DNA from 3 places in the Pseudoalteromonas sp. OF7H-1 genome. Region 3 is predicted to be linked to each of the others. Evidence: predicted binding sites of a transcription regulator. Region 3 holds the regulator's gene; each other region holds the start of a gene.
The links. The regulator FliA, encoded in region 3, starts transcription of late flagellar genes. The targets are predictions, from matches to a motif close to CTAAAGNTNNNNNNNNNNNNGCCGATA.

Region 1 (2,263 bases), 170 kb from region 3:
GTGCCACGGTAGCTAAAATAACCTGAATTAGAGATTAGATACAAAGCCATAAAAAAGCTTGAAGCAAGCTAAGGATGATTAAAGGCCGTTTAGCTTATACCAGTTGTATTAAGTAAATGATCTATCTTGAAGCGGGGAAATAGCTTTAGTAGCAAGGCAAAAATTTTGCTATTTAGTTGTTCTAAATGAGAAATTTTTAACGAAGCTAATATGCTATTTCACCCTTCAAATTGATTAGAGAATTAATTCAATTGGTATTAGACATGAGGCGCGATAAGCATGGCGTTTTATGTCAGTCTAGTAACGAAGCAAACAGCTGTGAAATGACAAGTTTAATACCAGTTTGTCTTAAATTTACTCAATTTGAAGGAGTAGAAGCAGCTGATGTTGTTACGCCGTCGCGCGTAACATACTCTGCATATCACCCGTTGCAATTTGATCATAAAAACCAGCCGCATCCATCGCCTTATCAGCAACTAAGGCCAGTTTACCCTGCGCGCTCGCCAAACGTCTTTTAACCGCTGGTTCCAAATTTTCTACAACGTCGAGTGGAATATGCTTTTTATCATTTCGTGCGGCAAAAGGTTCTGGATTTAAATTTTCTTGCAATCGCAAGGTTGCCATCGCCCCCATAGATACCAGCTGCGCGTTATGCTGACCAATAAGCATATTGTACTCTTTTGGCGCAAGCGGCTTTTGTGGACCTATTTCAAATTGCTTTTTTAGTATTTCTTCTGAGTTATCTTTTGCGGCAGCTTCAGATTCTGGTAGGTGAAATTGGCTAAAATCTAATGCATCGGTTGATAGCATAGATAACAGCATGGCAAAATCGGCAGAGCGCGTCTCATGAACACTAATGTTCAATGCGGATCCTAATTGCGACTCACTGATTAAAACGCCATCAATTTGCATGTATTCCAACCGATTATTTTGCTAATTACGAATTTATCGGCCTTTTTCCGAAAAACTTTAGTAGTTTTCTTTACTTCGAAAAAAACTTTGTTATTATCACCGCCGTTGTTTAGGAGGGGTTCCCGAGCGGCCAAAGGGATCAGACTGTAAATCTGACGGCTCAGCCTTCGCTGGTTCGAATCCAGCTCCCTCCACCATAAACAACAGTTACAATTTCGGAGGGGTTCCCGAGCGGCCAAAGGGATCAGACTGTAAATCTGACGGCTCAGCCTTCGCTGGTTCGAATCCAGCTCCCTCCACCACTTTCAAATTGTAACGCTTTAAAATGTATGGAGGGGTTCCCGAGCGGCCAAAGGGATCAGACTGTAAATCTGACGGCTCAGCCTTCGCTGGTTCGAATCCAGCTCCCTCCACCACTTTTAAAGTAAACGCTCCAAATGATGGAGGGGTTCCCGAGCGGCCAAAGGGATCAGACTGTAAATCTGACGGCTCAGCCTTCGCTGGTTCGAATCCAGCTCCCTCCACCACCTTCTATTTTGTTATCTCACAGCAAACTTACATATATAAACGAGCTTAAAAACAATCCAAACCCAAAAATCAAATGTGCTGCCATACTTTTTACCCTTGCCTTATTCGGCTCTGGTACTTTAGATGCTGCGACCCCTGCACCAAAACAGGGTTGCATAATAAAAAATGGAAAAACACATGTTATTAAGCCAAAAGCTAACGCAATCAAAAGGCTAGGCTCAGTCAACCAAGGCTTGCCCACGCTCAGTAGTAACACCAAGGCGAATACAATCCCAATGAGATAATGCACGCCCCAGCCAATGACACGTTCACCAAATATTGGTTTACTACGCCCGATACCTTGATGCGTGAGTTGACCTTGACACAAGTGCCCAATCCACCTACCAACCAATGCATAATCTAAGCCCTTTATGGCAAATAAGCGACTGAGCATAAATGCCCACAAATCCATAACAAGCGTTGCACCTACGCCAATCACGACTGCTGGCATTAACATCGTATATAGGTTTTCCACAATTTTTACTCCTCTTTTTTACTGATAGCCGCTATCCTACTAGTTCAAGTTAACTTTAAGTCAAGGGCAAGAATGGATATCAGTGAAGTTGCAAAGAAGTCAGGTTTACCCGCATCCACGCTTAGATATTATGAAGAAAAAGGACTGATCCGATCGATTGGTCGACAAGGGCTCAAACGTGTTTTCCCCCATTCGATACTTGAACGTCTGGCGCTTATTACACTAGGCAGAAACGCAGGCTTTTCGTTAGATGAAATAGCGGACATGTTTACCCCCGAGGGTAAAGCGGATATTGATAGGGCGAAGTTA
Region 2 (2,263 bases), on a different contig from region 3:
CGGCAATTTGCTTAAACTTCAGCACGTCCATTTCAGAAAATGCCAGTAACAGTACAAAGAAGCACATCAGTAATGACATCAGATCAGCAAATGTCCCCATCCAGGCGGGAAGACCTGGGGGAGGACATTTACATTCATTCTCATCTGACATGGTTATTCCTCAGCCTCAGCGCCACGTTTAGACTCAGGCAAATAATTTTTCAAGATGCCTTCAATGACTTTCGGGTTTTGGCCATCTTGAATACCTAAAATAGCATCTAAGATGAGCCGCTGATTTCGCTCTTCTTCATCTTTACGAAGCTCAAGCTTAACCTGAATTGGGATCGCAACCACGTTAGCTAAGAACGCACCATACAAAGTTGTTAAAAGTGCAACAGCCATGGCAGGCCCGATTGCTTTTGGGTCGTCCATGTTAGACAACATAGCAACTAGGCCGATGAGTGTTCCGATCATACCCATCGCAGGCGCTATATCAGCGAGGGATTTAAATAAACCGGCGCCTAACTGGTGTCTTGAGGACGTTAAAGCAATATCTTTTTGCAGTGTGGCGCGCACAACATCAGCGTCATGGCCATCGACTAACATATCAACGCCTTTACGCATAAATTGGTTGGGAATTTCAGCTTCTTCTAACGCTAAGAAACCACCTTTACGCGCAGAATCAGCAAGCTCAACGGCTTTTTCAATCAGCTCTTCAGGGGTTTCAATCTTAAACATGAAGGCCTTCCCGGCCACTTTACCAATGCCGAAAAATTGTCCAAGCGTAAAGTTAGACAATACGATAAAAATTGAACCACCAAATACGATAACGACGGAAGGCGTGTTATAGAACATAGCGATCTGGCCATCACTACTTAGTACCATCGACATTACAATCAAACCTATGGCACCCAGGATCCCTATTACCGTTGCTAAATCCACATGTCCTCCGGGGGAAGTTATTTGTGATAAATCACGCAGTTATTATTGTTTGAGTTATCGGCAAGTTTCTCTACAACTTAACACTATTATATTAAAAAGTGTTTAAAATGCGAGTTTATAGCAGATCTTGTAATGCCGATACTCCGTCAGATCAAAAAGTCTCTGGTTTTTTTGACCTTGGCGCGCAATCCCCCTAAAATTGCCACACTTTTACTTTACGGGTCAGTGTGACATATGGCGGTAAAAAAACCTGATAACTTGAGCTTTGAAGAGGCCATGCAAGAATTAGAACAAATCGTTGCAGACATGGAAAATGGTAGCTTACCTCTGGATCAAGCACTTAAACAATTTGAGCGTGGGATAAAGCTCGCAAAAGCTTCAAACCAAAAACTTCAGCAAGCTGAGCAGCAGGTCGCTATTTTAATGGGCGAAGATGAGCAAGCGCAATTACAGCCATTTGAAAACGAAGCCTAATGTCAGCAAAATTACAAGAAAAACTCCTGTCTGCTAAGACTCGTGTAGAAACCACCGTTTTACACTATTTTGATAATGTGCTTGATACAGAAGAAAATATCAAAGCCGCAACGCGCTACAGTATAGAAAATGGTGGTAAACGCTTGCGACCATTCTTGGTGTACTGCACTGGTGAATTGTTTGGTGCGGCTCCAGAAGACTTAGACAAGGCCTCTGCAGCAATAGAATGCGTGCATAGCTATTCGTTGGTACACGATGATTTACCCGCGATGGATGATGATGAACTTAGGCGCGGCCGTCCAACCTGCCATATTCAATTCGATGAAGCGACAGCTATCTTAGCTGGCGATGCCTTACAAACTCTGGCGTTTGAGCTGTTAAGTGAGCATCAATTCGCAGTAAGCCACCATGCGCAAATAAAAATGATTTCCGCGCTAGCTAAAGCATCGGGTCTACAAGGCATGGTTGGTGGCCAAGCACTTGATATAGCTGCTACTAATCGTTCAATTTCCATAGACGAACTTGAACGTATTCATAAGCTAAAAACAGGTGCACTGCTAAGCTGTGCTGTAGAGCTTGGGATCTTATGCGGCAACCCAGAGCAAGTTACCGAGCAAGCCTGTAGTGCAATACGCACTTATGGTCGTGCAATAGGCCTTGCATTCCAAGTCAGAGATGACATTCTTGATGTAGAAGGTGACACGGCAGTGCTTGGTAAGCCACAAGGCTCTGACATAGAACATAATAAGTCTACCTACCCTGCACTGTTAGGCTTAGAGCAAGCAAAAGAAAAAGCCGAACAGTTGATAAATGAAGCACTAGATGCGCTTACGAAAATAGATGGTGACACAGAAATACTTGCAGATTT
Region 3 (2,263 bases):
GATAATTAGCATAGCGATTCAAAATCGCTTGCCAATAGGGTATCTTACCAACGGTCAGCGAGTGCCAGAAGACATTCGCGTAGCAAATGCTCAAAAGCTAGTAAAAAAGGCTGAGCAATTGTATTTAAAAAGAATAAAAGCACAGCACTCTCGACGTGTACCTGTAGCGTCAGAGTCAGTAGGAATGTATGATTAACACAGTTTTAGATCAAGCAAGTGGCCTGCGTAGAATGAGTCAAAATAGCAACCAGGGTGTAAAAGTAATAGCCGTGACCGGTGGAAAAGGTGGGGTGGGTAAAACCAACGTCTCGCTCAATACTGCCATCGCTATGGGCCAACAAGGACAGCGAGTTCTCGTTTTAGATGCGGACTTGGGCTTGGCAAACTGTGATGTGATGTTAGGTCTAAGGGTAGAAAAAAATCTGTCGCACGTGTTGTCGGGTGAATGTGAACTAGATGAGATTCTCGTAGAAGGTCCCGCTGGAATTAAAATTGTACCGGCGACCTCAGGCTCTCAAAGTATGGTAGAGCTGACTCCCGCAGAGCATGCAGGACTTATTCGTGCATTTAGCGAGCTTAACACGCAATTTGATGTCTTAATTGTTGATACCGCAGCTGGTATCTCAGATATGGTTCTGAGCTTCTCTCGAGCTGCACAAGATGTGATGGTTGTGGTGTGTGATGAACCGACTTCCATTACAGATGCTTACGCGTTGATCAAAGTTTTGAGCAGAGAGCATGGTGTCTATCGTTTTAAAATTGTTGCCAACATGGTCCGCAGTATGCGTGAAGGGCAAGAATTATTTGCTAAACTTTCAAAAGTTACAGACCGTTTTCTTGATGTAGCACTGGAATTAGTGGCCACCGTACCGTTTGACGAAAACATGCGTAAATCTTCTCGCAGACAAAGAGCTATCGTGGATTTATTTCCGAGTTCCCCTGCGGCGATTGCGATTAAGGGACTAGCTGCTAAGGCAGTTAAATGGCCAATTCCGCATCAACCTTCTGGTCATCTAGAATTTTTCATTGAACAACTTGTAAACGGGTGATTATGGCTTCTCCGGTCAATAGAGCTGCGGGATATCAAACTTCAGACCACATTCATAAGGTGGTTGAACGGCATGCTCCACTTGTCAAAAAAGTGGCATGTCACCTGATTGCTCGACTTCCGGCAAGTGTGCAACTCGACGATCTGATCCAGTCAGGTATGATTGGATTGATTGAAGCATCTAAAAATTTCGATGCAACTAAAGGCGCTAGTTTCGAGACCTTTGCCGGGATCCGTATTCGAGGCGCAATGCTGGATGAAATCCGTCGTGGTGATTGGGCGCCTCGTTCTGTTCACAAAAATAGCAGAATGGTTGCAGAGGCTATCTCCGAGTTAGAATCTCTCCTTGGTCGAGAACCAAAAGACACTGAAATCGCTGAAAAACTTGATATATCTCTAGATGAGTACCATCATATTTTACATGATGTAAATGCAAGTAAAGTCATCGGTATTGAGGATCTTGGGGTTGATGAAGACGTGATAACCCCAGCAAACAGCGATTTTGCGCTAGACAAACCGTTTAATAACGTTAAAAATGAACGTTTTAACGAGTCTTTAGTAAATGCTATCAAAGCGTTACCCGAAAGGGATGCTCTGGTTTTATCACTTTACTATAACGACGAAATGAATTTAAAAGAGATTGGTGCCATCCTTGATGTCAGTGAATCTCGAGTAAGCCAAATTCACGGTCAGGCAATGATAAAGCTTAAAGCTAAAATCAATGACTGGATAAATTAGAGTACATAAAATAGTTGGGTTCGAACCTCACTGGAGGAAGTTTTGGATAAGAACATGAAGATTCTCGTGGTTGATGATTTCTCTACTATGAGAAGAATAATCAAAAACCTATTAAGAGATTTAGGCTTTACCAATGTTCAAGAAGCTGATGATGGTAGTACAGCACTTCCGATGCTACAAAATCAGGAGTTTGACTTTGTAGTAACTGATTGGAATATGCCGGGCATGCAAGGTATTGATTTGCTTCGTGCAATACGCGCAGATGAAAAGCTTAAGCACATTCCAGTGTTGATGGTTACCGCAGAAGCAAAAAAAGAACAAATTGTTGCAGCAGCGCAAGCTGGGGTGAACGGATATATTGTTAAACCGTTTACTGCAGGTACGCTCAAAACTAAGCTTGAAAAAGTATTTGAGCGACTAGGCTAACAGCAAGGGGATATGGCCTATGTCTGTAAATGCTGCGCCTCAAATTACACT

Region 1: the regulator FliA is predicted to act here: its motif matches at 947-973, upstream of MHN30_RS04150 (VC2046/SO_2500 family protein).
Region 2: the regulator FliA is predicted to act here: its motif matches at 977-1,003, upstream of pomA (flagellar motor protein PomA).

What each region holds. Positions count from the first base shown of each region.
Region 1 covers NZ_JAKRFX010000002.1:454,058-456,320, reverse strand. The annotation lists gene MHN30_RS04155 (YchJ family protein) at 1-16, shown strand, start outside; gene MHN30_RS04150 (VC2046/SO_2500 family protein) at 391-912, opposite strand; tRNA gene MHN30_RS04145 (tRNA-Tyr) at 1,025-1,109, shown strand; tRNA gene MHN30_RS04140 (tRNA-Tyr) at 1,130-1,214, shown strand; tRNA gene MHN30_RS04135 (tRNA-Tyr) at 1,244-1,328, shown strand; tRNA gene MHN30_RS04130 (tRNA-Tyr) at 1,355-1,439, shown strand; gene MHN30_RS04125 (DUF2938 domain-containing protein) at 1,457-1,954, opposite strand; gene MHN30_RS04120 (helix-turn-helix domain-containing protein) at 2,027-2,263, shown strand, end outside.
Region 2 covers NZ_JAKRFX010000001.1:198,959-201,221, reverse strand. The annotation lists gene MHN30_RS00905 (flagellar motor protein MotB) at 1-151, opposite strand, end outside; gene pomA (flagellar motor protein PomA) at 154-921, opposite strand; gene xseB (exodeoxyribonuclease VII small subunit) at 1,156-1,395, shown strand; gene ispA ((2E,6E)-farnesyl diphosphate synthase) at 1,395-2,263, shown strand, end outside.
Region 3 covers NZ_JAKRFX010000002.1:280,050-282,312, forward strand. The annotation lists gene flhF (flagellar biosynthesis protein FlhF) at 1-196, shown strand, start outside; gene MHN30_RS03370 (MinD/ParA family protein) at 189-1,049, shown strand; gene MHN30_RS03375 (RNA polymerase sigma factor FliA) at 1,052-1,786, shown strand; gene cheY (chemotaxis response regulator CheY) at 1,829-2,212, shown strand; gene MHN30_RS03385 (protein phosphatase CheZ) at 2,232-2,263, shown strand, end outside.